3 regions of the Arthrobacter sp. 2762 genome follow, and region 1 is predicted to be linked to each of the others. Evidence: riboswitches for the same ligand, from Rfam matches in the RefSeq annotation. Region 1 holds a riboswitch; each other region holds the start of a gene.

Evidence for each region. A riboswitch is a leader RNA that binds a small molecule or an ion and turns the genes downstream of it on or off. The one in region 1 is predicted to bind thiamine pyrophosphate.
Region 2: linked by a shared signal. The riboswitch ahead of thiC (phosphomethylpyrimidine synthase ThiC) and the one ahead of ABIE18_RS06905 (bifunctional hydroxymethylpyrimidine kinase/phosphomethylpyrimidine kinase) in region 1 are both predicted to bind thiamine pyrophosphate.
Region 3: linked by a shared signal. The riboswitch ahead of thiO (glycine oxidase ThiO) and the one ahead of ABIE18_RS06905 (bifunctional hydroxymethylpyrimidine kinase/phosphomethylpyrimidine kinase) in region 1 are both predicted to bind thiamine pyrophosphate.

The regions. Positions count from the first base shown of each region.
Region 1 is NZ_JBEPSI010000003.1:61,158-66,080, forward strand. It holds gene ABIE18_RS06900 (Rne/Rng family ribonuclease) at 1-2,577, shown strand, start outside; TPP riboswitch at 2,750-2,848, shown strand; gene ABIE18_RS06905 (bifunctional hydroxymethylpyrimidine kinase/phosphomethylpyrimidine kinase) at 2,840-4,390, shown strand; gene rplU (50S ribosomal protein L21) at 4,769-4,923, shown strand, end outside.
Region 2 is NZ_JBEPSI010000004.1:388,189-393,111, reverse strand. It holds gene ABIE18_RS10330 (hypothetical protein) at 1-318, opposite strand, end outside; gene ABIE18_RS10325 (VOC family protein) at 455-1,327, opposite strand; gene ABIE18_RS10320 (amidohydrolase family protein) at 1,405-2,487, opposite strand; TPP riboswitch at 2,573-2,680, shown strand; gene thiC (phosphomethylpyrimidine synthase ThiC) at 2,676-4,538, shown strand; gene ABIE18_RS10310 (alpha/beta fold hydrolase) at 4,521-4,923, opposite strand, start outside.
Region 3 is NZ_JBEPSI010000004.1:26,340-31,262, forward strand. It holds gene ABIE18_RS08705 (RNB domain-containing ribonuclease) at 1-513, opposite strand, end outside; gene ABIE18_RS08710 (ferritin-like fold-containing protein) at 555-1,223, shown strand; gene thiE (thiamine phosphate synthase) at 1,266-1,949, opposite strand; TPP riboswitch at 1,977-2,094, shown strand; gene thiO (glycine oxidase ThiO) at 2,087-3,355, shown strand; gene thiS (sulfur carrier protein ThiS) at 3,352-3,588, shown strand; gene ABIE18_RS08730 (thiazole synthase) at 3,593-4,390, shown strand; gene ABIE18_RS08735 (4a-hydroxytetrahydrobiopterin dehydratase) at 4,405-4,740, shown strand; gene ABIE18_RS08740 (hypothetical protein) at 4,847-4,923, opposite strand, start outside.

The sequences.
Region 1 (4,923 bases):
GAAACTCCGGAAACCGGGTCAACTGACGAGCTGGAGGATTCCAGCAGCCGTCGTCGTCGCCGGAGCCGCGGCCGCCGTGGCCGCCGCGGCACAGAACGGGATGAGACCGAGTCCGAAGACGGTGCAGAGAGTGAGGATGACGAAGATGCTCCGGCAGCGGAAGCGCTCGAAGAGGGCGTCACGTCGCGTCGTCGTCGGCGTCGTCGCCGAGGTGACCAGGATCTCGAACTGACGGGCGGCTCTGACGATGACCCGCCCAACACGGTGACCCGTGTCCGCGCGCCCCGCCCGATCACTGAGACGGCCCCGTCAAACCGGGTTACCAGCGTTAAGGGTTCCACCAGGCTTGAGGCCAAGAAGCAGCGCCGCCGCGAGTCCCGGGAGACCGGACGCCGCCGCCAGGTGATTACAGAGGCTGAGTTCCTTGCCCGCCGCGAGTCCGTGGATCGCCAGATGATCGTCCGCCAGCGCGACGACAGAATCCAGATCGCGGTCCTTGAAGATGGCGTATTGGCCGAGCACTTTGTGTCCAAGACCCAGCAGGACTCCCTCATTGGCAACGTGTACCTGGGCAAGGTCCAGAATGTTCTGCCTTCCATGGAGGCTGCTTTTGTTGACATCGGACGGGGCCGCAATGCGGTGTTGTATGCCGGTGAAGTGAATTGGGACGCAGTGAACCTTGAGGGCCAGCCGCGCCGGATCGAGAATGCGTTGAAGTCCGGTGATTCCGTCCTGGTGCAGGTTACCAAGGACCCTGTTGGCCATAAGGGCGCCCGCCTCACCAGCCAGATTTCCTTGCCGGGCCGCTACCTTGTGTACGTGCCGGGCGGTTCGATGACCGGTATCTCGCGCAAACTGCCCGACGTCGAACGCAACCGCCTCAAGCGCATCCTCAAGGACCGCTTGCCGGAGAACGCCGGCGTCATTGTGCGCACGGCCGCTGAAGGTGCGTCCGAGGAAGAGCTGACGCACGACATCAACCGTTTGCGCGCGCAGTGGGAAGGCATTGAAGGGCAGGCGTCCTCCACCAAGGTGCTGGCTCCGGAACTGCTCTATGGCGAACCCGACCTCACCATCAAGGTTGTCCGGGACGTCTTCAACGAAGATTTCTCCAAGCTGATCGTTTCCGGCGACGACGCCTGGGACACCATCGAGGCTTACGTCACCTACGTTGCTCCCGATTTGGTAGGCCGCCTTGAGAAGTGGACCAAGGACCAGGACATTTTTGCTGCCTGGCGGATCGACGAACAGATCCACAAGGCACTGGAACGCAAGGTTTTCCTGCCGTCCGGCGGTTCCCTTGTCATCGACCGCACCGAAGCCATGACCGTGGTGGATGTTAACACGGGTAAGTTCACCGGCAGCGGCGGAAACCTGGAAGAAACAGTCACCAAGAACAACCTCGAAGCGGCCGAGGAAGTGGTTCGCCAGCTGCGCCTGCGTGATATCGGTGGCATCATCGTCATCGACTTCATTGACATGGTCCTCGAATCGAACCGTGACCTGGTGCTCCGCCGTTTGGTGGAATGCCTGGGCCGTGACCGCACCAAGCACCAAGTGGCCGAAGTGACGTCGCTGGGCCTGGTGCAGATGACGCGCAAGCGCATGGGCACAGGCCTGCTTGAGGTGTTTGGTGAGCAGTGCGAGCACTGTGCCGGGCGTGGTGTCGTCACCCATGATGAGCCCGTGGAACACCGACGCGCCAACGTTGTGGCTGCCGAGCACCACCGTCCGCACGCCGAACCCCAACAGCCTGCTGCACGCACTGATCGCAAGCGTCGCCGCGGGAAAGGCGGGGGACCGGCAACGGCCGAAGTGCCCCCTGCTGTCCACAGCACCGCCGCCGCCCCCGTGGCTCCGGCGGCCACGGAGTCCGTGGACCCTGTCCGCCAGGCGAAGGCTGAGGCGACCAGGGCAGCTCTTGCCACCATCGCCGCCGCAGCGCATGCTGCCCACCTGCACGACGACGAGGTTCACCGTGCGGAGGAGCTGGCCCGCGCAGCAGGCCAGCAGGGTCACACCGATGAATCCGCCCCTGAAGCTGCAACCGGCGATGCCGGGGTACCGGCTGCACTTGATGCCGCCAGTCACGAAGCAGCGGTTCGGGAAGCACGGTCCACCCCTGTTCTGCGCTTCGGTGGCGAAGAAGTGGCTCTTCCGTTTGTGGAACACCACGAGGAACCACCTGCCGGCAAGCCGGCCATGAGCTTGGACCTGCTGGCTGAGGCGTTCTCGCACCTCGGTGCCGCACCGGCTGCGGAGGAAGAGGCCACGGATACCGTTTCCGAACCTGCGACTGCCTCCGCCGTTTCCGCGGCCAGTGCTTCTGCTGTCATTACAGATGAGCACGATCATTCGTCGCGTTCGCGTGGCCGTCGCGGCCGAAGGAACCGCAGCGCCAGCAGGGCGCAGGGTGCGGCAAACGAAACCAGCGTGGAACATCACGACGTAACTGCTGCCGCCGCAGGTGGATCGGCCCATGAAGCCAAGGCGCCGGCAGCGGAAGAGCCTGCCACAAAGAAGGCAGCGGACGAGCCCATCATCCTTGGGGTCGGAGTTCCTGCTTCCGAGTTGTAAGCACGGCAAAAGCAGTGACAGTCGTTAAGTAGTGAGACAGTCCCGAATCAGTGAGACAGTCCCGCAGCATCCGTTTACGGCGGATGTTGCGGGACTTTTTTGTTGCTGCCAGTCACATCCATTCCCCGAGGCCGTCCGGTTCCCGGACCGACGGGGTTCCGGGCTACGCTTGGAAACTGACACGGGGTGCCGGGCACTGGGCCTGGCTGAGATCCAGACCCGTTGAACCTGTCCGGTTAGCACCGGCGAAGGGATGTCCACCATGGCTTCATCGTCGAATTCCGCTGTCTACCCTGTCTACCCCGCTGGTATCGGAGCAGTCCCAGCCCGGCCGCATCCGCGGGTGCTCAGCATTGCCGGCTCGGATCCTTCTGGCGGCGCCGGAATCCAGGCAGACCTGAAGAGCATCGCAGCGCACGGCGGCTATGGCATGGCTGCCATCACGGCTTTGACGGCCCAGAACACCCTGGGCGTCAGCGCAGTCCATGTTCCGCCTGTGGAGTTCCTGCGTCAGCAACTGGACGCGATCAGCAGCGATATTGACATTGATGCGGTCAAGATCGGGATGTTGGGTGACGCGGCCGTCATCGACGAAGTCCGTAACTGGCTCGAGGAGGTGCGTCCCGCCGTCGTGGTCCTTGACCCGGTGATGGTGGCCACCAGTGGCGACCGTCTTCTGCGTGAGAGCGCCGAAGCATCTTTGCGCAGCCTCTTGCCGTTGGCGGATCTCATCACCCCAAACCTTCCCGAACTGGCGATGTTGTTGGGTGAGCCCGAAGCCCCGGATTGGGCCACGGCGCTTGACCAAGGCAAGCGACTGGCTGCTGAGTGTGGAACGACGGTTTTGGTGAAGGGCGGCCATTTGGCAGGAAACGACTGTCCGGATGCGCTGGTCAATACGAGTGGCTTGCTGCGGCAGGACGTCATCGAGGTGCCTGGGCCCCGAGTGGATACCAGGAACAGCCACGGAACGGGGTGCTCACTCTCCTCGGCATTGGCCACGGTCCAAGCCCGCAGGGACGATTGGGAGGCATCACTCCGCGAGGTCAAGCCGTGGCTGCTGCAGGCCCTCGCGGCGGCCGACCGGCTCGAGGTAGGCAAGGGCAGCGGGCCGGTCCACCACTTCCAGCACATGGAGCCAGCGCTGTATCCTGCAGGGAAGTCCGGCGACTTTGCCGCGCGGCTGTGGGCCGAAGCTGCACCGGAATTGGACGCAATTTACGGCCTCGGCTTCATCCAAGGCCTGCAGTCCGGGCGCCTCCCGGAGCCCCAGTTCAACTATTACCTCGCCCAGGATGCCATCTACCTGAACGGCTACTCCCGGGTTTTGGCGCGCGCAGGTGCACTTGCCCCCACTGAAGAAGAGCAGCTCTTCTGGGCAAAGTCATCGCAACTCTGCCTTGAAGTGGAGTCCGAGCTCCACCGGGACTGGCTGAGCACGCGTCCGGCTTCGACAGAGACCGGACCCGTGACAAGGTCGTACGTGGACCATCTGCTGGCGACGTCGGCTTCGGGCAGTTACGCCGTTTTGCTGGCGGCAATCCTGCCCTGCTACTGGCTGTACGCGGAGGTAGGGCAGCAACTTCACGGGGCGTATGTCCAAGCAGGGGCTCCCAGCGACCACCCTTACGCCGCATGGTTGAAGACGTACGCGGACGAGGAGTTTGCTGCCGCAACCCGGAAGGCGATCGACATTACCGATGCTGCGGCAGTTGGCGCCTCTGTGCAGGAACGCAAGGCCATGGTTGAGGCCTTCGCCCAGTCCTGCCGCTACGAAACTGCGTTCTTTGATGCCCCCAGGCTCTTCGCCTGAGCAGGGTTTCCGAGGTTGCCGCGTGGAACAAATCCACAAAGCTCCAGCGCGTCGCGGGCCAAACCGCAGTATCCCGGCGCAAATCCTGTAGGCTGTATGGGCACGGTGCCGGGAGAGTCCGTTACAACTGGTGACGCAAGTCACCCGATAGCCTCCGGACCCGGCCTCATTTGCAGCTGAAGGTCAAACTAGCGTAATCTTGATCTTCGGTGCTTACGCCAACACTTGGGTTATGCCCCTTGGAATTGTTCATGGGATGACTCGCGGGCTTCGATCTGAAGTCCACGGCGTTGAGGCACAGCGCGAACCAAGCCTGATTCCGGTTCAAGGTTCCGCACGCAAATTTAGTAAGAAACGTCGAGAGAAGTGAGTACCCAAGTGGTGTACGCGATTGTCCGCGCAGGCGGCCGCCAAGAAAAAGTTTCCGTTGGAGACTACGTAACGCTTAACCGCGTCCCCGGTGGAGCCGGCAGCACGCTTGAGCTGCCCGCCTTGCTCCTGGTTGACGGCGACAAGGTCACGTCCGCTGCCGC
Region 2 (4,923 bases), on a different contig from region 1:
TGCCCACGCCGCGGCGACGTCGTCAAGAACGTTCCCGTCACCTTCGCTTTCATACGTCAGCAGCTCGGCGAGTGCCCTCACCATCGCTTCCGGAACGCCAAGGAGTGCGTCGCTGGTGACGTCCACCAGCGCCAGCTCGTAGTCTGCACCGGCAGCGTGGACGGCTTTGCCGGCAAGGTCCCCCAGTTGCTCGACCTCAAAGTCGGTGATGCCATCAATCCTGACGGCGGGGCCGGTAACGTCGGCGCCCCGATCCAAGGCAGCCGCCCTCTTGAGTGCTTCATCGTGGGTGGCTACAAAAATTTCGGCAAAGCCCATGGAGAGTACTCTCATTCCTTCGTGCTGACGGGGCGGCGGCAAGGGCCCAAGGGGCAAATACCGTCAATGCCCAGCCTAGTGCAGTCCCGACCCCTGCATTCGGAAGCCAGTGCGACGGCGCTTCCCGCCAGGGCGCTTAGCGCACTGCCACGCGCAGCTTGTTGCGCCAGGGGTCTTCGAACTGCAGTTCCAGGCCCGTATGGTGGTTCGCCACGGACGCAACTTTCAGCCGGTCAGCCAGTGCGGCGACGTCATCGGCAGATGGAACCTCGATCAGGACTTCGCCCAGGCCCAGGGTATCCCGGCGAGGCCCGGCCCCGCGGCTGTTCCACACGTTCATCGCCATATGGTGGTGGTAGCCGCCCGCGGAAACAAACAACGCCTGCCCATGCCAGCCCGCTGTCCTCTCAAAACCCAGCGTGTCCACATAAAAATCCTGGGCGGTCTGCACGTCACCTACTTGGAGGTGCACGTGCCCGACGCCGGCAGCGGCTTCCCGCTGGCCAGTCACGGCAGCCTCACTCAAGTGTTGCTGGAGGAAGCGCTGGGGCGGCAAAGCAACGTTGTCCATAACCACATTCTTGCCATCCCACTGCCAGACATCGCGCGGCTTGTCGTAATAGAGCTCAATCCCATTGCCTTCGGGATCAGTGAAATAGAACGCTTCACTCACCAGATGGTCGGCACTGCCCACAAATGCGCGTGGTTCATATTCGGCGGCCGTGGCGATCGTGGCCGCAAGGGACGGCTGGTCCTGGAAAAGGATGGCCGTATGGAAAAGTCCCGCTTCGCCGCGACCCGGAATCTGCAGGCCGGCGGCGGGTGCGAGGTGAACCACCGGCTTCCCCAGCCGCCCCAAGTAAAGTCCGCCGTCCTGCTCGGCAACAACCTCAAGGCCCAGAGCCCTTAGGTAGTAGTCACTCATGAGCTTCATGTCGCCAACCTTGAGCATGACGGTGCCCATGGTGAGTTCGGCAGGAAGGAGGTCCTGGCTTGATGCTGTGGTCATGTGAAGCTCCCGGTTCATAGGTGGCCGCCCTTCGGCACGTTCTACCTATCTAAATTACTTGAAGCTTCAATTTATTCCTAGCGGACTACGTTTCCTCGCAGGACAACATGGTTCAGGCTCCCGACGGTACGGATCCTCTGGCGAGGATCCTCACGGCAGACCACGACGTCGGCACTGGCACCTTCGCTGATTCCTTCGGCTCCCAGCCACTTTCGGGCCCGCCAGCAGGCGGCGTCGAGGACGGCGGCAGGCGGCAGGCCGGCGTCGTGCAGTTCCTGCATCTCATCCGCTATCCGGCCGTGCTTGATCACGCTGCCGGCATCCGTTCCCGCAAAGATCGTCACGCCGGCTTCAAAAGCCTCCAACACCCGCTCACGGCGTCGCTCCCAAAGACGCGTCATATGGTCGGCGTACCCAGGAAACTTCGGGGCAGCCTGGGCGGCGATATCCGGAAAAGTCGCGATGTTTACCAACGTAGGAACAATCGGGACGGACTGCTCAACGAGACGGGGAATGTGCCGCGGCAAGAGGCCGGTGGCGTGTTCAATGCAATCAATTCCGGCGTCGAGCATGTCGTCGATGGTGTCTTCAGCGAAGCAGTGGGCCGTCACCCGGGCCCCTTCGTCATGGGCGGCCGCTATGGCATCCCGGACCACGTCCGCGGGAAAGGAAGCTGCAAGGTCACCGGCGTCGCGGTCGATCCAGTCTCCGACGATCTTGACCCAACCGTCCCCGTCCCGGGCTTCCTTGCGGACCGTCTCCACCAGTTCGTCCGGCTCCACTTCGTGGCCTAAGCCACGCAGGTAACGCCGGCTCCGGGCGATGTGGCGGCCTGCCCTGATGAGTCGGGGCAGGTCTCGGCGCTGCTGCACCCACCGCGTGTCGCTGGGCGACCCAGCATCGCGGATCAGCAACGTACCGGCCTGAAGGTCCGCTTGCGCCTGGGCAAGAGTCGTCTGCTCATCAACCGCCCCGCCAACGCCAAGTCCAATATGGCAATGGGCGTCAACAAAACCGGGAAGGACCCATCCATCCAGCACGGAATCGGGTGGCGTCACGGGACGTTCGAACGTCAGTTTGCCATCGACGGACCACAGCCCGTGCCGTTGGTCGTCTCCTGCCACAAGCACAGGACCAGTGAATTCGATGATGTTGGCCATGGCAAAAGCCTAGTGCGCACCGTGGTTCAGGCTCGACGTGTTCGGATATGACTGGGGCTCAGGCCGCGGGCTGTGGTAGCTTCGTCTACGACCACACGGGGGCCCCTGCAGGGGCTGAGATCGGACTGAGGCAGTCTGCGACCGTTGAACCTGTCCGGGTAATGCCGGCGAAGGAAGTGAGTAATCCTTTGAGCACCACCGAAACACAGCACAGCCCTGCCCAAAGCCAGGCCAATACCAGCGAAAATACGGCGGGAAGCGTCACACAGTCGCTGAAATCCCATTCGCTGGCGTGGCTGGAAGACCCCGCGAACGGCATCCGGGTCCCCGTCACGGAGATCGCTCTTGAACCGTCCCCCAACGGCGAAGCAAACGCTCCACTGCAGGTGTACCGAACCGCGGGGCCGGGCAGCGATCCCGTAGTGGGCCTGGAGCCCTTCCGGGCCGCTTGGATTGAGGGCCGCGGCGACACGGAAGCGTACTCCGGCCGCGAACGGAACCTGCTCGACGACGGCAAGTCGGCCGTCCGCCGCGGAGCAGCGTCAGCAGAGTGGAAGGGCGCGCAGCCGGTGCCCCGCCGCGCCGTCGAGGGCAAGACCGTCACCCAGATGCACTACGCCAGGCAGGGCGTCATCACGCCTGAAATGCAGTTCGTGGCGTTGCGTGAGAACTGCGATGTTGAACTCGTCAGGAGTGAAGTCGCCGCAGGCCGGGCAATCATTCCCAACAACATCAACCACCCGGAATCCGAGCCGATGATCATCGGCAAGGCATTCCTGGTCAAGATCAATGCCAACATCGGCAACTCCGCCGTCACGAGCTCCATTGCCGAAGAAGTAGACAAGCTGCAGTGGGCGACGCAATGGGGTGCCGACACCGTTATGGACCTGTCCACCGGAGATGACATCCACACCACCCGTGAGTGGATCATCCGCAACTCCCCCGTCCCCATCGGAACTGTCCCGATCTACCAGGCCCTTGAAAAGGTCAACGGCGAAGCCAACAAACTCACGTGGGAGATCTTCCGCGACACCGTCATCGAGCAGTGCGAGCAGGGTGTTGACTACATGACCATCCATGCAGGCGTGCTGCTTCGTTACGTGCCGCTGACAGCCAACCGCGTCACCGGCATCGTTTCCCGTGGCGGCTCGATCATGGCTGGTTGGTGCCTGGCGCACCACCAGGAAAACTTCCTCTACACGCACTTCGATGAGCTGTGCGAAATTTTCGCCAAGTACGATGTCGCGTTCTCCCTGGGCGACGGGCTGCGCCCGGGCGCCACGGCAGATGCCAACGACGCTGCCCAGTTCGCCGAGCTGGACACCCTCGCCGAACTGACGCAGCGGGCCTGGGAGTTCGACGTCCAGGTGATGGTCGAAGGACCCGGCCACGTGCCGTTCCACCTGGTCCGGGAGAACGTAGAGCGCCAACAGGAACTCTGCAAGGGCGCACCGTTCTACACACTGGGTCCCCTGGTCACTGATGTTGCCCCCGGCTACGACCACATCACTTCAGCCATCGGCGCCACGGAGATCGCCCGCTACGGCACCGCCATGCTCTGCTACGTGACGCCGAAGGAGCACCTCGGGCTGCCGAACAAAGACGACGTCAAGACCGGCGTCATCACGTACAAGATCGCGGCGCACGCCGCTGACCTCGCCAAGGGCCACCCTGGCGCGAACGAACGCGACGATGCCCTGTCCAAGGCCCGCTTCGAATTCCGTTGGCGCGACCAGTTCGCACTTTCCCTGGACCCTGTCACGGCAGAGGCATTCCACGACGAAACACTTCCAGCGGAACCGGCGAAGACAGCCCACTTCTGCTCGATGTGCGGACCCAAATTCTGTTCCATGCGCATCAGCCAGGACATCCGCGACGAATACGGATCAGCGGAGTCGCAGGCAGCCATTGCGGAAATGTACAGCGGGATGCGGGAGAAGAGCGAAGAGTTCCTGGCATCAGGCGGCAAGGTCTACCTCCCGGAGCTGCAGGTTCCCTCTACCCAGGCGCCCTCCACCCAAGCGGCGGGCGCGTCAGGAAACCTTAACTGACCTCGTCCGGACGACGTCAGCTACAAAAGAGCGAATAATCCGGTCTCCATCCCCCGAGTCCTGAGGCCGGTGCCCTCCCGCTGCTATGCGTCGGAGGGCGCCGGTTTCCTCCAGGTACCTGGCAATTTCTTCATACAATGGCTCCCACCCGCCCGTAAGGACAAGGGTCGGTACGCCAGGGACGATGTGCAAGGGCGCCTCCCAAGGGGGCGCCTGGAGCCGAAGGCGACGTGCGGAACGGCGCGCTTCCGGACTGTCCAGCCCGCCCGCTTCGGCTGAAAACGCGCGCCTGAAGTACTCACGTTCGTAGTCGGCGTCGTTGACTTGGTTCCGCACGTCAAACAGCGGCTCCATCAGCGAACGATGGAATGCCGTAGCGGGCAGC
Region 3 (4,923 bases), on a different contig from region 1:
GGCGCGACTTCGGACAGTGCCCCGAGCCACGGACGTGGCGGATACTTCCGCATTGTGGTCCAGCTCGAAGTCCCACACGAAGGCGCTGCAGTCCTGACCAGCCAACAGGCTTCCGGCGTTCTCGCTGATAACCTCCGGGTGCAGCGGGATTCTCCCGTCAGGAGCGTAGAACGTTTGCCCCCGTTGTCGTGTTTCTGCGTCAAGCGCCCCACCGGGAGCAACAAAGGATGGCACATCCGCGATTGCGTAGAGGACTTTGTAACCGTCACCGGCACGTTCAATGAACACCGCTTGGTCCAGGTCCGTGGACGTGGCTGGATCGATGGTCACGAACGGAATGTCCCGGAGGTCGCGGTCCGGCAGCCTGTGGTGTTCTACGGCTTTCCGGGCTTCCGCCACGGCCTCGGTTGGGTATTCGCCCGGAAGTTCCAGCTCGCTCCGGAGGGCTGCAAATGCCTCTGCGAGCTGGTCCGACGAGTCGTCGACGTTGGGCGAAATCCGATGATGTGACACGAAAATCAGGTTAGCCCGAAATCGCTGGATAGTCTTGGACCATGAGCACTTCCACGGACGACAATGCTCGCGTCCAGCGTCTCGCCTCGGAGCTGCTGGGAGCCATGGCCTACGGCGAGCTCTCGGCGTTTGGTCGGTTGTCTTTCGATTCCCGGTACGCTCCCACTCTCCATGACAGGGCAGTGCTGGCAAAGATCGCCGTAGGCGCCTACGGAAACTTTGCCTTGATCAGCAGCCGGCTATCGGAGATGGGACTCGATGCGGAAGAAGCCATGCTTCCGTTCCAGCGCTCATTTGACCACTTCCATGAGCGAACAAGGCCAGCGGATTGGTTTGAATCAGTCATGAAGGCCTATGTGATCGACACCGTGTCGTCAGATTTTTACCGGATGGTGGCTTCGTTCCTTGACGGCGGGACGCAACTCTTTGTCCAGAAGGTTGCCTCCGCCGACCAAGCCACGGAAGTACTCCGCATCCTCCTGCGTCGGGCCCTGGCTGATGACCCGCGCCTGGCATCGCGACTCGCTTTGTGGGGTCGCCGCCTCGTCGGTGAAGCATTGACCCAAGCCCAACGCGTCGGCATGGAACATCCTCACTTGGGACCGATGCTCAAGGGCGGAGGGGATACGCGTACGGCAGTTAAAGCGCTCACCGCCGAGCTTGCCGAGCGGCACGGCCGCCGGATGTCAGGGCTCGGGCTTACGGCTTAGGACGCGTTCGCAGACCCTTCGGGGCCATCCGGGCGCCGCTGCTCATCCGGCGTCGAGCGCTTCCAGCAGTGTCTTGGCCGCCGCCGTCGGATCCTCCGCCTCAGTGATGGCCCGCACCACGACGATCCGGCTCGCTCCCGCAGCCACCACCTGTTCAACGTTGGTGAGGTCGATGCCGCCAATCGCGAACCAGGGGAGGAGGACGCCACCTACGGTCTCCTCATCCGCGCGCTTCACGGCTTCCGCGGCATATGTGACCAGGTCCATCCCAACTGCTTCACGGCCTGGCTTTGTGGGCGTTGCCCACACCGGACCAACACAGAAATAATCCAGTCCGCTCCTGCCAGGGGAGGCAGCTATCGCGGCGTCAACCTGCTCCGGCGTATGGGTGGAGAGGCCGATCACGGTGCGGTCGTGGAGGAGGTGCCGTGCGGCGCGCAGGGGGATGTCCTTTTGCCCGATATGGAACACCGGAGCCCCGGAAATACTGGCAACATCGGCGCGGTCGTTGACGGCCCACAGCCGCCCGTGCCGTTGGGCCACGTTATGCAGAACCTCCAGGACCTCAAGCTCCTCGGCAGCCTCGAGCGTCTTGTCGCGAAGCTGGATGATGTCTACGCCGCCCTCGAACGCGGCGTCGACGAAGTCTTCAAAATCGCCCTGGCTTTTGCGGGCATCAGTGCACAAGTAGAGGCGGGCAGTGGTGTGGACATCATGCTGGGTCATGGAAACCAGAGTAGTTCCTCTAAACTGGGCACGTACTGCGGGAGCCGTGACAGCGTCATATGACCGTCCGGCTGAGAGGGCTTCAGCGCCGACCGCTTGACCTGATCCGGCTAATACCGGCGTAGGGAAGGAAACATATGGCAGAATCCCGCCAAAACCCCTTGCAGGCAGACGTCGCAGTCGTTGGTGGCGGCATCATCGGCCTTGGCATTGCCCACGAAGCCCGCCGCCAGGGCCGCTCTGTGGTCCTCGTTGATCCCACCCCCGCAGCGGGTGCGACGTTCGCTGCCGCCGGCATGCTGGCTCCGGTCAGTGAACTCCACTACCAGGAGGAAGACCTCCTGGAACTCATGCTGGAATCCTCCCAACTGTGGCCCGCTTTCATCCGGAGCGTCCATGGCGGCGAACCAGCCACCGGATACCGCACGACGTCGACAATCGCCGTTGGTGCCGACGCCGCCGACCGCCGCGCGCTGGCAGACCTCCGCACAGTCCAGCAGGCCGCGGGGCTGCACGTGGAGCCATTATCATTGCGGGAAGCGCGCGAGCGTGAGCCTTTGCTGAGCCCACAGATTTCCTGTGCCTTCGAGATACCGGCCGATCACCAAGTGGATCCGCGGCGCCTTGCACGGTGCCTCATGGAAGGGTTGGCAGCGCACGGACCAAGTGACGCAACGTGGGTTTCCGGAGCGGAGGACGGTTTCGCCCTGCCGCTCCACGCATCCCGTTTGCTCTGGGACGGAGACCGCGTCTCGGGGGTTGAAGTCGATTCCGGCACCGTCGTTTTGGCCCCAGAAACTGTAATTGCCTGCGGGCTGGATGCGGCAAGGATCGGCAATCTCCCCGAGGGGCTCACGCTGCCCCTGCGGCCCGTTTACGGCGACATCCTGAGGCTGCGCGTTCCCCAACACCTCCAGCCCCTCCTCACATCCACCATCCGGGGCATGGTCCGCGGGGTGCCGGTCTACATCGTGCCCCGGGACGATGGCACGGTGGTGATTGGAGCCACGCAGCGCGAGGACGGTCTATCCGCTTCCACCAATGCAGTCTCCGCCGGGGGCGTCTATCAACTCCTGCGGGACGCCCAAGTGCTGGTGCCTGCGGTGGCGGAGCTGGAACTGTTGGAAACGACAGCACGCGCACGGCCCGGCACTCCGGACAACGCACCATTACTTGGACGCGTTTCTGGACTGGGACGTGTTTCAGGGCCTGAGGGCACCATGGACGGTCTCGTGATCGCGTCCGGGTTCTTCCGCCACGGCGTTCTGTTGACGCCTGTGGCCGCCAAAATCGTAGGCGGGCTGATCAGCGGCTCAGCCGACCCCCGATGGTCCATTTTCCGGCCTGATCGATTTACGGCAACGCAGGATCACCGCCTCCAACCAGCAATCAAGGACACACCATGAACATCAAACTCAACGGCTCCGAACACGCCGTGGCGGACGACGCATCCGTCAGCACGCTCGTCAGCGCCATCACAGGCCGCATCCTGGACCACCGGGGACAGGCAGCCGACGGCGGCAAGCTGGGTGTCGCCGTCGCACGCAATTCCGAGGTGGTGCCGCGCAGCCAATGGGCCGCGACTGCGCTCGCCGATGGAGACGAACTCGAACTCGTAACCGCAGTCCAGGGAGGCTGAAAAAATGACCGCAGCAAAAACTGACATCCGCACTGATGCTTTGGTGATCGACGGCGTCGAATTCGGCTCCCGCCTTATCATGGGTACCGGTGGAGCGCCGAGTCTTGGCGGGCTGGGAGCAGCCCTGCTGGCCTCAGGGACGGAACTGACCACTGTGGCAATGCGCCGGTACTCACCGGCCGAGACAGGTTCACTGTTTCAACTCCTGCTGGATCACAACATCCGGGTCCTGCCCAACACCGCTGGCTGTTTTACTGCCAAAGACGCAGTGATGACCGCGGAGCTCGCCCGGGAGGCGCTGGAGACGGACTGGGTGAAGCTGGAAGTCATCGCCGATGAACATACGCTCCTTCCGGACGCGGTGGAACTCGTGGAGGCAACCGAACAGCTGGTGAACCGTGGCTTCAAGGTCTTCGCCTACACCAATGACGATCCTGTCCTTGCGCTGCGTCTGGAAAACCTGGGTGCCACAGCAGTCATGCCCCTCGGCTCGCCTATTGGAACGGGGCTGGGCATCCTGAACCCGCACAACATCGAACTGATCGTGTCCCGGGCCTCTGTTCCCGTAGTACTCGACGCCGGCATCGGGACTGCCTCTGATGCCGCGCTGGCCATGGAGCTGGGCTGCGATGCTGTCCTGTTGGCAACGGCCGTGACCCGTGCTCAGAACCCGGTGCAGATGGGCGAAGCCTTCAAACACGCGGTGATCGCCGGTAGGCTGGCCAAGCAGGCTGGCCGTATCCCGCGCCGGGAGCACGCCCTCGCGTCATCGGCCATGGAGGGCCGGGCAGAGTTCCTCTGAATGAAGGAGCAGTGGTGGCTGACAGGAAAGAGCCGTTGACCCAGGTCGCCCTGGAGGCCGCCCTCAAGGACCTTCCGGACTGGAAGCTCCAGGACGGCCTCGTGACAGTGTTCAAAACCTCGACGGCGGCCGACGCCTTGGCGCTCATCGCCGCCATTGGCCGGATCGCCGAGGAACAGAACCACCACCCGGATCTTGACTGGCGTTTCAACAGGGTGTTCTTGCGTTACGTTTCCCATGACGCAGGCGGCCAGGTGACCCAACGCGACATCGCCGCTGCGGCTGCCGTGAGCGAGGCCGCAGCCGCGTCCGGTGCCCTGGCGCAGCCGGATCGCTATCCCGGAGATTGAGCGGGATAGAAGGTTAAGCGGCGCTGGCCATCACCTATGGGTGATGGCCAGCGCCGTTTAAGAGTGAGCAGCGCCTAAAAGTCCCGGCGCCTTGGAGTCTCAGCGCCTAGAGCCTCAAAGCTTTGGTGAGGGCGGCGGTGTCATGCTGGGTGCGCTTGCGGCCCAGAAGGACCACGACGGCAA